2 regions of the Propionispora vibrioides genome follow, and region 1 is predicted to be linked to the other one. Evidence: riboswitches for the same ligand, from Rfam matches in the RefSeq annotation. Region 1 holds a riboswitch; the other holds the start of a gene.
The links. A riboswitch is a leader RNA that binds a small molecule or an ion and turns the genes downstream of it on or off. The one in region 1 is predicted to bind cobalamin.

Region 2: it holds a riboswitch for cobalamin, as region 1 does, so the genes downstream of both, BMW43_RS12200 (nicotinate-nucleotide--dimethylbenzimidazole phosphoribosyltransferase) here and BMW43_RS14825 (glycerol dehydrogenase) in region 1, are expected to answer to the same signal.

Annotation. Positions count from the first base shown of each region.
Region 1 is NZ_FODY01000020.1:47,042-54,995, forward strand. Features, by position in the region: gene BMW43_RS14805 (TonB-dependent receptor domain-containing protein) at 1-2,099, shown strand, start outside; gene BMW43_RS14810 (C1 family peptidase) at 2,215-3,111, shown strand; gene BMW43_RS14815 (hypothetical protein) at 3,158-4,282, shown strand; gene BMW43_RS14820 (adenosylcobinamide amidohydrolase) at 4,349-5,446, shown strand; cobalamin riboswitch at 5,529-5,711, shown strand; gene BMW43_RS14825 (glycerol dehydrogenase) at 5,844-6,950, shown strand; cobalamin riboswitch at 7,045-7,225, shown strand; gene BMW43_RS14830 (TonB-dependent receptor plug domain-containing protein) at 7,382-7,954, shown strand, end outside.
Region 2 is NZ_FODY01000014.1:88,760-96,713, reverse strand. Features, by position in the region: gene BMW43_RS12230 (propanediol/glycerol family dehydratase medium subunit) at 1-328, opposite strand, end outside; gene BMW43_RS12225 (propanediol/glycerol family dehydratase large subunit) at 352-2,022, opposite strand; gene pduB (propanediol utilization microcompartment protein PduB) at 2,044-2,832, opposite strand; gene pduA (propanediol utilization microcompartment protein PduA) at 2,865-3,137, opposite strand; gene BMW43_RS12210 (EutP/PduV family microcompartment system protein) at 3,130-3,573, opposite strand; gene eutS (ethanolamine utilization microcompartment protein EutS) at 3,577-3,918, opposite strand; gene BMW43_RS12200 (nicotinate-nucleotide--dimethylbenzimidazole phosphoribosyltransferase) at 4,219-5,247, opposite strand; cobalamin riboswitch at 5,373-5,574, opposite strand; gene cobS (adenosylcobinamide-GDP ribazoletransferase) at 5,694-6,458, opposite strand; gene BMW43_RS12190 (iron-containing alcohol dehydrogenase) at 6,786-7,946, shown strand.

The DNA of each region.
Region 1 (7,954 bases):
CGGTTGCCGACAGCGGCGAGACAGCAACTTTTACCTTGGAACCCTTGGTGGTCGAAGCCAAGCGCCCCGATTGGGAGAAAAAGCTCTCACCCGGCACCGTTTCGGTTATTCATGTGCCGGAGTATAAGGGCGAAATGAAAAATCTGCCCGACCTGTTGCAGACCGTACCCGGTGTTTACGTGCAGCGGTTGCAGGGCACCGGCCATTATAGCGTGGCCCGCGTCCGCGGTTCGACCGGCGGCCAGGTTAATATCTACGTCGATGGCGTACTCGTTAATTCCAATGCCGATGCCGCGGTCGATTTGTCAACTATTCCGGTGGAAAATGTTGAACGGATCGAAGTCTATCGCGGCTATGTACCGGCCCGCTTTGCCGGCGCGCCCATCGGCGGGGCGATCAACATTGTCACCAAGAAGCCCCAGGACACCAAGGGCAGCATCACGACTGGCCTGCGCTCCTTTGACGGTTATACCGGCAATCTGGAAGTGACCGCGCCGGTGGGCGGCGGCAGTATGCTGTTCGCCCTTAACCGCGATCAGGCGGCGGGTGATTTCCACTATGACCATGTGTATCAGACTTCCCAGAACGTTCCTGCCATTACCGAGAGCAAATGGCGCAAAAACAATGACTATCATAACACGGACGCCCTGCTGAAATGGCAGGATGACAACTGGTTCGCCAAGCTGACCTATCAGAATAACAGCACGGCCTTCCCGCAGTCCGCCTATGGGCAATATGCCGACGACATTGATCTTTCCGGCAAACGCCAGGAGATAGAAAAAACAGAGCTTTCGCTGGGGCGGCGACAGACCGCCGGCAATCTCGAATGGGGCTGGCGGTTGGACGGTTCCTATCAGTACAAGCAGGCAACCGATATGGACGTTAAGTCTTTAGTGAGTGGTAATGTAAAGTTCACCGCCGACAATGAATTCCGTAATCGGCGCTTAGGCGGTGCGGTTGACGGTAGCTGGAAAATGGGCAAAGCCCATTTGGTTGAGTTTCTGTTGGACACCTCCCGTGAAACCATGAAGGTGGACACCAATAATTACAATAAGTGGCCGAATTGGGACAGCAGTGTCGGCAGTAATCAGGCCAAGGCGCTATATTCTAAATTCTTTAAGAACGACTACCAAAGCGATAACTATTACTTCCAGGTACAGGATACTATGACGCTCAACAAGAGCGGCAACCTGTTCTTTACTCCGGTACTGCGGGCGCAGAAGCTGGCTATGGATGTCGATTTGGGCGATCCCGATCTGGATCGATGGAATTACTCCTACGGTCTGGGCTTGAAAAAAGTGCAGAACGATCATTGGACCTTCCGCAGCACTTATGGCACCTACCATAAATATCCCAACTGGTATGAACTGTTCGGCGATGGTGTTAACGTCAAGTCCCGCTGGGAAATGTATTCTACGACCAAGGTATCCGATTATTTGACCAACTCGTTTGTGGAACACGGTACCAGTTGGGACGTCAGCGCCAACTGGCAAGGCCAGGCGGCCGGAGCAGATGCTGATGTGACATTGACTTACTTCAACCGCCGTTCCAAAAACTTATTAAGTTATACGCTAGATCCCTACGGCTTTGGTTACTACACCAATCTGGCAGCCGGCAACATTCAGGGGCTGGAACTGGAAAGCAAGCTGCTGTGGAAACGCTGGGACCTTCTGTTGGCAGCTACTTGGAACGACTCAATGGTAACTAAAGGCGGCAAAGACGGTCTGGTAATCCCCTCCGAGACTGCAGCCGGCAACCCCTTCCCCTGGATACCCGAATGGGAAGGCAATATTCGTCTGGGCTATCGTTTCCCCGGCGACAAGCTTAGCGTTTTTGGCGAGTATCATTACCTGGGTGAAACCGGTGTGTATTTCGGCAGCAAAACAGCGCTGTATGAACCACTGGGCTTGATCAATATCGGCCTAAAATATGATATAAACAAAGAACTCAAACTGACTACCGGCATCAATGACCTGTTTGACAAGGGACCTGATCAATTATGGTACCGTAGTGGGTATGGTACGTTGGATGCCAGTGGCAGCGTGGCCTATCCGCAGCAAGGCCGGACCTATTATATGACCATGCAGTACTTTTTTTAGCCGGCGGATCATAGGTAAATGAATAAGGAAAGTTGGTAAATTTGCAAATAAAAATGGAAACGCTGCTGCGGCATTTGGCCGGAGCAGCGTTTCCCAATGGTGAGGAGGTATGAAGATGAATGCCAGAATTGTTCTGCCTGACAGCCGGGTGGTGGGTACGGGCTGGCTGCCGCCCCTGCCTGATCTGCGTGATTACAATGAGGACCATCCCAATCTGCAGCAAACGTTGAAAAAGCTGGGAATGGACCGGGATACTCCTTTGCCGGACCGGGTAGATCTTAGGCAGTGGTGCTCACCTGTCCAGGACCAGGGGGCGCTGGGTGCCTGCACCGCTCATGCGGCGGCAGGCATGGTCGAGTATTTTGAGAATCGTTCCTTTTCCCGGAATATGACCGCTTCCCGTCTGTTTATCTATAAGAACGCCCGAAATCTACAGGGAGTGGCCGGCGACAGCGGTTCCTATATCCGAGATACCATGGGAGCTCTGGCCTTGTGCGGCGTACCGCCGGAAAAATACTGGCCCTACACCGACAAAGCGCCTGACTTTGATAAAGAACCGACCTCTTTTGTCTATGCGGTGGCCGACAACTATGAAGCGCTGCAGTACTTTTGCCATGATGCCGCCGGGGTTAATCCGGCTCCGGCCGATGTTCTTGGCAGCGTAAAAAAATACCTGGCGGCCGGAATTCCCAGCATGTTTGGTTTCTACGGTTTTGCTTCCTTTACGGCGTCCGATGTACCCGGCGGCATCCCGGCTCCCGGTCCGAATGAACAGGCTCAATGGGGGCATGCCGTGGCGGCTTTCGGCTATGATGATACGCTGGCAATGAGAAACACCCAATATAATAAGGAAACTACCGGAGCCTTGCTGATCCGTAATTCCTGGGGCAGTGCCTGGGGCGATGCCGGCTATGGCTGGCTGCCCTATGAATATGTCCTGAACAAGCTGGCGACAGACTTTTGGTCGCTCTTAAACATGGAATGGATTGCCGCCGATCAATTTGGCCTGTAAAAAGAAACGATAGTAACGGCAGAAGGAGAAAGGGGGAGAGTGTTTTATGAGCCTGATTGACTGGTTTAGCAATTTATTTGTTAAAGAGTCGAAGCATTATGTATTTGCGCCGGTAACGTCGGACGTGGAACGGATCGAATTGAAAGAGGGGCAGCATTATCTCCGGCTGCGCCTGGCGGAAATGTTTTTAAAGGATGACCGCAAATTATTCCGCAGCTATGTGCCGGTGGTTTCTTCCGTTGTCGAGCTGCAATTCGGCAGCAATGCCGCGCAGCAGTTACCCAGTGTAGCCGGACCGCTTTCGCTTAATCTGAATGCAACTTCCTTAGGCAAGGGGGTAGAACTGAATTATGCCTTGACCAACCTGGTACCTTACCGTGGCGGCACTGTATCCATCAGCGCGGCCCTGCTGGCTTATGTGAATAAAGACTATTTTCAGCCGTTTATCACACTGGCCAACAGTATTTCCAGCCTGCTGACCAGCGGCCAGTTGTCAACCACCCTTAAAGTAGTCGACAGCGCGGTCAATAGTCTGCAGGACCTCCTGGACGGTGGTGACAAGGACATCCGTCTGGTGTATCATAATGAATATGCCGGTACGGACAGCCTGGGCGGTGTATCGCTGACAAACGGCTATTTCGTTGTAATAAATGCCGATGCCGGGCAATTTGCCACGGAAAAGCTGCTGGTTAAAGCTTCACGGCTTTGCTATGGCGAGGATGCAGCAGCGGCTAAACCGCTTACCGGTTACGACTATATGCTGTTTAGTGTGGAAGCGGCGCTGTACCGGGACGATTTCCGTTATTTTGACGAATACAACAGCTTGCTCTATACGGCCATTGAAAAAGGCATGACCGACAGAAGCGAAGGGGACGCCGTCATCCGGGCGGCGATGCTGGCTGTGTTCAAATCGGACGATCTGACTTATGTCGATAAAACACGGGTCGCGGCGGCCTTGAAACAGGAATATGAAGAGCGGCTTTCGCTGCAGGAAAAACCGGCTGGCGACAAGGAAGAATGGCTGCATGACAGGGCGCTGGCCATCGATCCGGCAGCGGTGGCTGAAAAAATTACGCCGCTCCTGAAACCCTATCCGTTGGATGATACGGTGGTAGCCGATCAAATTCTGAGGATGATTTTCAATAATGTTTTTGCGTTGCCCGAATTGTAAGGCTTGCAGGTCAGGTCGTATGTTTTTTAGTGCCCCTAAGGCGGGTTGTCAGATACGGAGGAAGTTATGAAGATATATGAGCTAGCGAATGGCGATTCGGTTTACCGGTCCGAAAAAAGCATCATCATCCGGTTTAAAGAGTCCCGTAAAGTTCTCAGTACCTCCATCTATAACGGAGGGTATCAGGAACAGTTGACGGCCGTGTTTAATTACGACTGCGCCGTACCTAACGGCAGCTGTACCTGGCGGGCGGCCAATTATGACGAATACATGCGTCAGGCCGCGGCCGGGTTGGATCTGGCGCCGGATACGGTTTCCGGTATGGCTACGGCAGCGGCGATGGACAATGTGGCCATTCATACGGCCTGTTACCAGAGCTTGCAGGTTACGGCGCTGGTCACCGGCGGAATTGAGGAGAACGGGGGAAGGGTGGGCGACCCGGCCACGTATTTTGAACCGGCGGAACGAAATACCTTGTATAAGCCGGGTACGATCAATATCTTCTTAGTGATTGATGCGGATATGCCGCCGGCCTCACTGGTACGGGCGCTGGTGACCTGCACGGAGGCCAAAACCGCCGCTTTGCAGGAGCTGATGGCCGGCAGCAATTACTCCACCGGTCTGGCAACCGGCTCAGGCACCGATCAGACTATGATCATTGCCAATCCCCACTCGCCCCTGTATTTGGAGAGTGCGGGAAAGCATGCCAAGCTGGGTGAACTGATCGGCTGTGTGGTTAAACAGGCCGTAAAGGAAGCGTTGCAGCGGCAGACCGGACTGTCGCCCACGCTGCAGTATAGTTCGCTGCGGCGGCTCAAGCGGTTTGGTGTGCGGGAGGAAACCCTGTGGGATTTTTATCGGCAAGAAAGCGGTGATTCCGATCAAGTGCGGTTTTTACAACGGTTGCGATGCCTGGATGCCAATTCCCGGCTGGTAACCTACACTTCACTCTATGTCCATTTGCTGGACCAATGGCTTTGGGGGCTGTTGAACCCGGAAGAAGTCCGTCGGACCGGACAGGAGCTAATCGAACAGGTAAGTTCCCGTTTTGGCATAGGTGCACCGCAAATTGGCGGGGGGAAATTGGAGGATTATTTGACGGCCTGGGGCAGGCTGCTGGCGATGCTGGCAAGTAAGACAATGACCGTGAAAAATAGTTTATAAAACTCTGCCTTTTTCAAATAAGATATTTGACATTGTTACTATAATATGCTATTTTTAACACGAAAGTTACAAATCGTACAAATTACATAAGCAAGAAACAGGTGCCCGTTAGGGCTTAATAGGGAAGTCCGGTGTAATGCCGGCGCGGTCCCGCCACTGTAATGGGGAGCAAAGCCAAGAATATGCCACTGGAATGAAGTTTCTGGGAAGGTTTGGCGGCGCGATGATCCGGAGCCAGGAGAACTGCCTGTTTAACAATCACCGTTATAACCTGCGAGCGATGGGGAGGGGATTACGCATAGGCCAAGGCCGTTGTCTGTCCGATTAGCGTAAGCATACTCCCGCAAAGGGAGTTTTTTTATTTATAAAAAAATTGAGAAGGTAAGGTGGGTATGATATGGAACGGATTATGATATCTCCCAGTCGGTATGTGCAAGGCAGTGGTGCCATGAAAAATATTGGCCGCCACATTTTGCTCTTAGGCAATTGTGCGCTGTGCATTGGTGGCAAACGGGGGCTGCAGTCGGTTGAAGCGGAATTACGGCAAAGCTGCAGCGAGCACCAGGTTACCTGCTCGTTGGAAACCTTTCGGGGCGAATGTTCGAAGGCTGAAATTGACAGACTGGTTGGCATCACGGAACGGCTTGGCGCTAATGTGATTGTCGGAGTCGGCGGCGGCAAAGCGCTGGATGTGGCTAAGGCAGTAGCTTATTACGCCAAGCTGCCGGTGGCGATTGTACCTACCATTGCTGCCACCGATGCACCCTGTAGTGCTTTGTCGGTTATTTATTCCGAACAGGGAGTCTTTGAGTCCTATCTGGTTCTGCCCAGAAATCCGGATTTGGTATTGGTGGATACGTCAATTATCGCCAAGGCGCCGATCCGCTTGTTTGTGTCCGGCATGGGTGACGCGCTGGCCACCTGGTTTGAGGCTGAGGCCTGCAGCAAAGCTCCGGCGCTTAATTTACCAGGCGGCTTGTCCACTGCGGCGGCGTTATGCCTGGCGCGGCTATGCTTTGATACTTTGCTGGACTATGGCTTTCCGGCCAAGCTGGCAGTGGAGAAGGGCGTCGTTACGGAGGCAGTGGAAAAGGTTGTAGAAGCCAATACTTTACTCAGTGGTCTGGGGTTTGAAAGCTCCGGGCTGGCGGCAGCGCATGCCGTACACAACGGGTTTACCCTGTTACCGGAAACTCATGCGATGTATCATGGTGAGAAGGTTGCTTTCGGCACGCTGGTGCAACTGGTAATGGAAAATAGAAAGACCGAAGAAATCGAGCGGGTTATAAAGTTTTGCATCGAGGTTGGGCTGCCGGTCACCTTGGCGGACATCGGCGTAAAACAAGTTTCCGATGAGAGAATCTACCAAGTGGCAGAAGCAGTTTGTGCCGGCGGCGAAACGGTGCATAATGAGCCCTTTGCCGTTACTGTCGACGGAGTCTATGCAGCCATTCTGGCGGCCGATGCGTGGGGCAAGCATTGCCTGAAAGAGTGGCGGAACTGAGCTTTTACAATAGTATACAGTATTTCACACCTGAACCGTTTGACATCGTTACCGTAATGTGCTATTTTTAACACGAAAGTTATAAATAGTACAAACTACATAGTAAGAAACAGGTGCCGTAAGGCTTAATAGGGAAGTCCGGTGTAATGCCGGCGCGGTCCCGCCACTGTAATGAGGAGCAAGGCCAAAAAAATGCCACTGGGATGAAAATCCTGGGAAGGTTTGGCTGCGCGATGATTCAGAGCCAGGAGAACTGCCTGTTTGACAATCACCGTTTGACCCACGAGCGATGGGAAGGGGATTTTAGATGCAGGTCTTTCGTTTTCATCTATCATCCCGGCTACATATGTGCCGGGATTTTTGATTGAGCGGCCCTATTTTCTAAGTCCTTCCCGCTCGCGTGGAGGACTTATTTTATTGGGGGGAAAACATTGAAAAGGAAAGGAAAACACAGTAAAGCCGTGCTCTGTGCCTTGCTCAGCAGCGCCGTTCTCTGCCAAATCCCGGGAATATCCTGGGCGGAAGGCGAGGATAACCAGTTTGATTTTGATCCCATCGTAGTAACAGCTACCAAGACACCGGTAAAGCTTTCAGAATCTAATGCCAACCTGACGGTGATTACCCGTAAGGATATTGAAGAACAGCATTACTCTGATTTATCGGAAGCCTTACGGAATGTACCCGGTGTAACCATCAATAATTTCGGTACAGGTATTGGTTATGAAGCGTCGAACATGCTGCGAATTAACGGTTCCGATAAAATCGTTGTATTAGTTGACGGTGTCAGAGTGGATGCGGCAGGGGTTAATTTTGCTGCCGCCGCATACGGCAATCTGGATAATGTGGAAAGAATTGAAATACTAAAAGGAGCCGCCGCCTCTCTATATGGGGCAAATGCCAAAGGCGGGGTTATTCAGATTATTACGCGAAAGGCTGAGGAAAACAAAAGTACGCTGACCTATACCGGCGGCAGCTATGATAAGGAAAACTATGCTTTCATGAAT
Region 2 (7,954 bases), on a different contig from region 1:
CATGGGCGGCAAAATCCACGTCGGATGTTCTGAGCACCCGTACAACACGGGCCTGAATGCCTTCTTCCTCAATACCGGCGATAATTTCCCGCAGAACATCGCTGTGAGGAATATTGACAATTGTTTTATTCTGGTATTTACCAAAAGCCGGCGCCAGGGCGATGACCACTTCATCGGTACGCGTTCCCGGGCGGGCGTCGCCTTTTTCCACCAGTGTCATCGGACGGCCCTGCACCACCGGTTTACTTGGTGCTGCCGCAGTCGGCGGTTCCATTCCCTGCATAACTTGCAGGACAATTTCACGAATCATTTGTTCGCTAATTTGCATTTTTTACGCACCTCTTTCCCGACTCAAACATCGAAATCAGACGGATTGATCGCCTGACTGATATTTTTAATTTCCTCCCAGCGCGCATCGCTGAGACGATAACCGGTTCCGGGGCCCTGGTAGTCATTTTGCTGATTAACGGCGCTGATGACATTAAAGTCTTTATCCAAAATGGCGGCTGTATGGAGATAGTCGCCGGAAATGCGCTGTTTAAGCAAATTGAGTACATTCGAAGCCACATCATTAAAGCCGGCTTTCGATAAGGCTTTAATCACATCAAGCCCCGTAATCCCGCGGCTCATCAGCTCCTGGGCAGCTTTCAGGTCTTCAACAATGTTGCGCGGCGGCATATCGTTGCTGCCATGGGCATAAGTGGCGGCTTCCACTTCTTCGTCCGTAATGGCCGGGAAGCCCAGTTCTCTGAAAACAGCCTGAATGGCCTTCGCTGCTTTATTGCGAACACGGATGATCTCTTCTTCCGAAACAGGGCGGAGACCACCGTCGACCTTGAGGTCACGCTGCAGAATATTCCAATCGTCATAATCCTCTACATCCCAGTTGGAACCGGCAAACATGTTGTCATAGTTCGGCGTTCCGCTGTAGCCGGAGCAGATGAAGTCCGTACCCGGCAGGAACTGCATAAGTGTGCGGGCCGTACGGCGAATGTCGGAATGAGTGAAGGTCTGGTCATTGCTGGAGGCAACTTCCAGGTCGATCATGGCGGCGCAGAGATTTTCCGCCAGAACAGCGCGGATACCGGAGGGAACGGCTGCCGGTACACCGATGCAGCTTACGGAACCGTTTTGCAGTCCCTGCACACCGGCACCTCTGGTGACCATGATGCAGCGGATTTCCAGATACAGCATCGATTTGCCCTCGGCATAACCCATCTGTACTTCTGAACCGGTCCCGGATGTAAAGCGCATTTTCAGACCCCGTGAGGCATAGGCCGATGCGAGGAATGCCTTCGACCAGGGAGTATCATCACCGTCGACAAATACATTTTCCGTACCGTATACGGAAATCGTTTCCGCATACGCCGTGATACCGCGCATGCCCAGTTCAAGCTCCGTCGCTTCTTCCAGGGCGCATTGAATGAGTGTGCCGCCGCGGCCAACCTGACTGCCCAACAGCAGGGCCAGCGCATTAAAGGGGGCATAACGGACAACGGCAACGGTCGTTTCCATTTCGTCGAAACCGCGCAGGGACGCTTCGGCGCCATCGGCCGCAATCAGTACGGGATTGTCTTTCACGTTCGTAATATGGCATTGGTTTGAAGGCGTTTTGCGGGCGCGCATCTTTTGCAAAGCCATCATCATTTCCACTACGTTCATCTGATTAAATACGTCGACCAGTTTGGCCGCCGTAAGACCGCGAACGATTTTGACGATTTCCTGGCGGGGCACGTGAATATCAACAAGCATTTTGGCGATTTCCGTGCTGTCCATGGCCATCGCCTGTTCGGCGATCGAAGCGTCGATCGCATAGTCGGCGATAAACTGATCAATAAAATCGAACTTGTCGCGGAGAATACCATCCATTTCTACGATTTTACCGTTTTGCACCTTAATGCTCGGCGTCGGATCATTCGGACTGCCCATGGCAATCAACCCGACCTCCGGCCAATCTACTACGAACCCATCCTGATTGACGGGACGGGCTTCCAACGCTTGCACGCGTTTTGATCTCTTCATGCTAAATCCCCTCCTCGTCAGTTAGATATAAGGCGTTGTCGAAGACGGAGCCGGTCCGCCCATCGCTTCGAGCAGCTTTCTGCCCGCCTCTTTTGCGGCCAGAACAGACTGCCGGACAGCACCGGAATCACCGCTGATCATGATAATCACTTCGTTGGAAAAGCTGGTGCCCTGAGCGGGACTGGAATAACCGATCAATTCAACATTGGCCGTTTTTACCGCCACATCGGACATGAGCACACCGATAGCGGCAGGCGCGCCGACAATCAGACCGAAGGCTTTGCCGAGCGGCGCGTTAAAAGCTTTATTGATTGCATAGCTGGCCCGGGCCGTATATTGCAGTTCAATATGGCCGGCGTCATTGCCGTATACATCACCGAACGTGCGGTTCAGTTCCTTCAAGGCCACTTCCACAGCCCGTCTTGCGTCGGAAACCTCTTCGGCCCCAAAAATAATCAAGCTGCCATGGCCGGCGCCGCCTTTCGTATCACGGGCCAACTCGATGGCTACGATTTCCGTATTGGTCGCTTTGACCGCTTCATCGGCAGCCATAATGTGAGGGCCGGCACCGGTACGGGCGCCTAAAATACCGATAGAGCGGTACTTGGGGTCAATCTTCATCATTTCATGCAGCGAAGGGTCTACATTGGCAATCACAAGGCCAATCGTATCGCCGATGGCCGTTCCGACAAATTCGGTCATGCCCGGATTTGCCGGACAAGCCGCGGCTTGAGCTTTACTGGCCGGCGCCTGCTCTTCCATCCTTTTCTTAATTTCATCCATTACCTTGTCAATCAATTGTTCTTGCATTTATCTGGTCACCTCCATAATATTTCCCTGGCTTACACCTTCGGTAAAATTTTTTCCACATCAGTATGAGGACGAGGAATTACATGAACGGAAACGACCTCCCCTACCTTACGGGCTGCCGCTGCGCCTGCATCGGCAGCCGATTTGACGGCTCCCACATCACCCCGCACCATAACGGTTACAAGACCGGAACCGATCCTTTCGTAGCCGACGAGGATGACGTTGGCCGATTTGACCATGGCATCAGCCGCTTCAATCGCGCCAACCAGGCCTTTCGTTTCCACCATTCCTAAAGCTTCACTCATTGTCGCACCTCCTTTCGAGGAATTTCAGCAATGTTTCTATTCCTTCTCCTGTAAAAGCAGACACAGCAAAAATAGGACCGCTGACCCCGCTTTCCAAAAGACGAACACGAGCTTGTTCCGGTCTGGCCTCAGGCGAATCGATTTTCGTAATGATCCCGATGGATTGCCTGGCAAACATGGTCGCAAAACCGGGCGGCAGTACCGGACCGGTACGAATGCCATCCTGCACAACCGCAATGAGCGACGCCTGGGACGCGGTTACCATGAGCGCCGAGTAAAGCCGCGGCATCTGGGCATATTCGCCCGGTGTATCAATCGTACCGTCATGAAACATGATGGCCTGCGTCTTTGCCACCTGTTGCTCTTTTTTTTCCAATGCATGAATCAGCGATGTCTTCCCTGCACCGACAGCGCCGACAAACATAACCTGCCGCATCGGCTAGGAGCGCGTAACCTTCGGCCCGGAAAAGCCCAGTCCGTCACCAAGCAGATGAACGACCTGGTTAAGCGCCGCCTCCACCGCCGAAATATTGCCGGTAATAACCACAGAACCCGTAAAACGGTCCATAAAACCGATGGTCACAGCGGCGGTCTTCGTTGCCGCATCGGCGGCGATAATGGCTGCTTCACAGGGAGTGATCGTTAAAATTCCGATCGCCGAAACAGCAGTGAGACCGAGTTTTTCGCATAAATCCTTTTTGGGATTGGCAATCAAATGAGCAAGAGTCACCTGCTTGCCCGGCACATACTCTTGAACCATGCGCGGTTTGTCTAAGGCCATAGCATCCTCCACGTTGTGCTAAATCATCGTTGTCTTTACACATATTTGATTTTTCTGTCTTTCTACCTTGCTTAAATTTTGCCAAGCGACCGTACATAATTGCTGCTTTCAAAAAAGCTTTTTTCCCCCTTCCTCCCCAGGGAAAAAGCAATAGGATTATTTTGTTGTATTACCCTATTTCTTTTACAAAAAAAGAGAAAGCGCCCTTCTTTACTAAGAAGGGTACTTTCTCTTCCTAATTTAAAAACGCAAAAGGATTTTACCGCAAGGAGGGACAGACCACTCGCTATGACCGGTTTCCTACATGGCCAGTTCCTTCTTGCCCGCCTCGGCCAAAAAATCGGAAATCCTCGCCACATGCTGCATGGCATAAAGCATGGTTTTCAGCATAGACACCATCAGCACTGCGCCGGTACCTTCCCCGAGGCCCATGCCGGCGTGAATGATCACATCTTCAGCCATAATGTTGCCCAACAGGAGACAGTAGGCCATACCGGGTTCCTTGGACATATGGGACGGCAGCGCGTAACGGTCCAGTTTGCTGTCGATGCGGACGGCACAGGCGTAAGCCACAGCCGTAATAAATCCGTCCAGCACAAAAGGAATCTTTAGTTTGCCGCATTCGACCATACTGGCACACATGGCCACAATATCAAAACCGCCCACACAGCGCAAAATATCTTCTACGTCGTGAAGCTTGACCATGTGCTTTTCGACGCCCTTCTCTACAATAAGCCGCTTGCGCCGCAGTGCTTCGGGCGATTTGAGTCCGGCGCCGTGGCCGACGACAAATTCAGGCGGCATCCCGGTCAGTGCATGGAGCACCGCCGACGAAGTCGTTGTATTGCCAATGCCCATTTCGCCAAAGGACAAAAGATTTGCTTGTTTTTCCCTTACGGCTTGTTGCACCCGTTCCACGCCAACCTGCCAGGCTTGTTGAAACTCCTCGCGGCTCATCGCTTCTTCTTTCATAAAGTTTTTTGTCCCGAAGGCAACTTTTTTGTTGATGCCTGCTTCGCGCTTATCGCGAATGCCTATGTCGATCACTTCATAGGGAATCTGATTGATTTGACAAAAGCAACTGACTGTTGCCAGACCGGCCGCCATATTGCGCGCCTGCAAATAGGTAAATTCAACCGGGTCCGGCGCGACAGCCTCTTCGACGACACCATTATCGGCCGCATAAATGATGTGATAGGGGCGAATTTTCTTATCAAGTCTGCCCCAGGCCAAAAGCACCTTTTTCAGATGTTTTTCCAAAAGGCCCAGGCTATGGAGCGGCTTGGCCGCACCGTCAATCAGTTCATCAACCACTTTTTCAAAATCCATCGTCTTTCCCTCCTATGGTGAATTATTGTCCGTAATCATCCCGACCGACAAAAAGCACCTGCCTAAAAGGCAGGTGCTTTGACTTCCAGCTCCTATCCTTCCGGCATTTTCTCTGACGCGGAGAAAAATGACAGCCATAACAGGCAGGTCTCCTGGCTAGCGGATCAAAAAACGTTCAGCGCCTTCCCGGCTTTCCGGTGGCATGTGCTGAAAATTCTCCCCGATTACAGTGGCGCGACCGCGTCGTTTCAGGACTATGTCCTGTCCGAGCTTCCCTATTCTCCTCTTATTGTTAGGCTAAGAGGCACCTGGTTGGTGGCATCTCTATGAAATTATACCTAGCACTTCGCTAGGAAAAGACCTTCTCCTATCCATTTTCCCGAGTCAGCAAAAAAGTCGGCAAGGCTGTAAAAAAAGTCCTATCTTTTCCTCAAAAGCAGCGCTTGTTACGAAAACAAAAACAGAAAGAGCGCGGCTGCGGCCAACTCCGTAACAATGTTGACAGCGCCGTATACATCACCGGTGACACCGCCCAGTTTGCCGCTCACATAAGCAGCAAACAAAAGACCGCAGCCAACGGCGCTGCTGCCGGCTATGGCAGCTTTCAGACCCAGAAAGGCGAACATGGCTGCCGCAAACAAAAGCGCCACATAAAGATTGCCTGTCTCCCGGTGAGAAGGAAAGACATGGCCCAGGCCGCTCGGCCTGGCATAAGGAAAGAAGGTAATGGTCATGACCACAGCGAGCCTGCCGGCTACAGGCATCAGGATCACCACCCCGGGCAGCAGTTGCGGCTCCAGATCAGTAAGAATGGTGAACCGGGCTAACAGCGCCAGAGCCAAGGCCATAGCACCAAAGGCGCCGACACGGCTGTCTTTCATGATTTCGAGCATGCGCTCCCGGTCCCGGCCGGAAAATACACCGTCAAAGGTATCCATAAAACCGTCCCAGTGAAGCGCCCCGGTAAGGACCACTTCCCCGATGATCAAAGCGGCTACCAGCGTATTCTGCGGTCCCAAACCGCCGAAATACTGTCTGGCCCCCCACAGAAATGCCGCTAACAGCAGACCAAGCATCGCTCCGATGAGCGGAAAGAATTTGACGCTTCGTCCAAAACTCTCCAACGAACTGTCATGGTGCTTACAGATTTCTATCCGCGTTAAGAACTGAAAACCGGTAATAAAATCGTCCAGCCATTGTTTTGGTTTCATGGATAGATCCCTCACAAAGTTTAAGGATAAGAAGATGGAAAATTCGGCACTCAGTTCAATGGCCATTTAAACATGTTAGTCTTATTATATAATGAAATGAATATCCATCTAAGCCAGATAATTGCTTCATTATGATAATAAATTGCTCTTCTTCCCCCTAATGGGTTAGAAGCCTTTTTGCACTACAGACAGACCTTTCATTAATAATTTTTCCCATTATAGACTTATCTTGCCGACTTGCCCCAAAAGGCCCCTCCGGCTCTTGTAAGCGCCAAAATGAAATGATACGATGAAACAGACGAATCAATGACAGGGAGCTGACAAAGAGTGGACAATCAGATCCATGAATATTTTATGGCGCCAATCAGCCTGATCGGTGCCGGTAGTCTGGAAAAACTTGCCGAATATTTGAAACCGATGAAGCTGCGTAAGGCACTCATTGTAACCGATGCCTTTCTGGCGCAAAGCAAGCTTATGGCGCGCGTAACCGGCGTCTTGGTAAGCACTGGACTGCTTTATGTCATGTATGACGGCGTTCATCCCAATCCGACCGTCACCAATGCCCAGGAAGCCTTGAAGCTTTTTGCCGACAACGGCTGTGATTTCCTTATGTCCTTTGGCGGCGGCTCACCGCACGACTGTGCCAAGGCTGTCGCTTTTCTGGCCACTAACGGTGGACGGATCAATGACTATGAGGGCCTGAACAAGCTGAAAAAACCTTCGGCCCTGCTCTTTACAATCAATACGACGGCAGGTACGGGCAGTGAACTGACCCGTTTCTGCGTCATCACGGACGAAGAGCGGCACGTGAAGATGACCATTTCCGACTGGCGCATCACGCCGCGTATCGCCGTCAACGATTCGACCTTAATGATCGATATGCCGCCCTCCTTAACCGCGGCGACCGGCATGGACGCCTTAACCCATGCCATTGAGGCGTATATCTCCACCAATGCCACGCCGGTAACGGACTGCAAGGCCCTGAAAGCAATCGAGCTGGTGGCCAATTACCTGCCTACGGCCGTCCATAACGGCAAGGACCTGGAAGCCCGTGAAATGATGATCAATGCGGCCTACCTGGCCGGCATCGCCTTTAATAATGCAAGCGTCGGTTATGTGCATTCAGCAGCCCATCAACTCGGCGGCTTCTACAATTTGCCCCATGGCCTGTGCAACGCCATCATGCTGCCTGTCGTGGCGGAGTACAATTCCGCTGTAACCTTGGAAAAATTCCGTGATATCAGTGAAGCCTTCGGCATCGATACGCGAAATATGTCGCTGGAACAAAGCGCCCAGGCGGCAATCATCGCCATCCGCACCTTATCAAAGGCGGTGGGCATTCCGCCGGGGCTTCGGGAAATCAAAGCCTTCAACGAAAACGATATCCCCCTCCTTGCCGCCAATGCCCTGAAGGACATGTGCAGCCTGACTAACCCCCGCCAGGCTACACAACAAGAGATGGAAAACCTCTTCCGGGCGGCCATCTGATATAACTG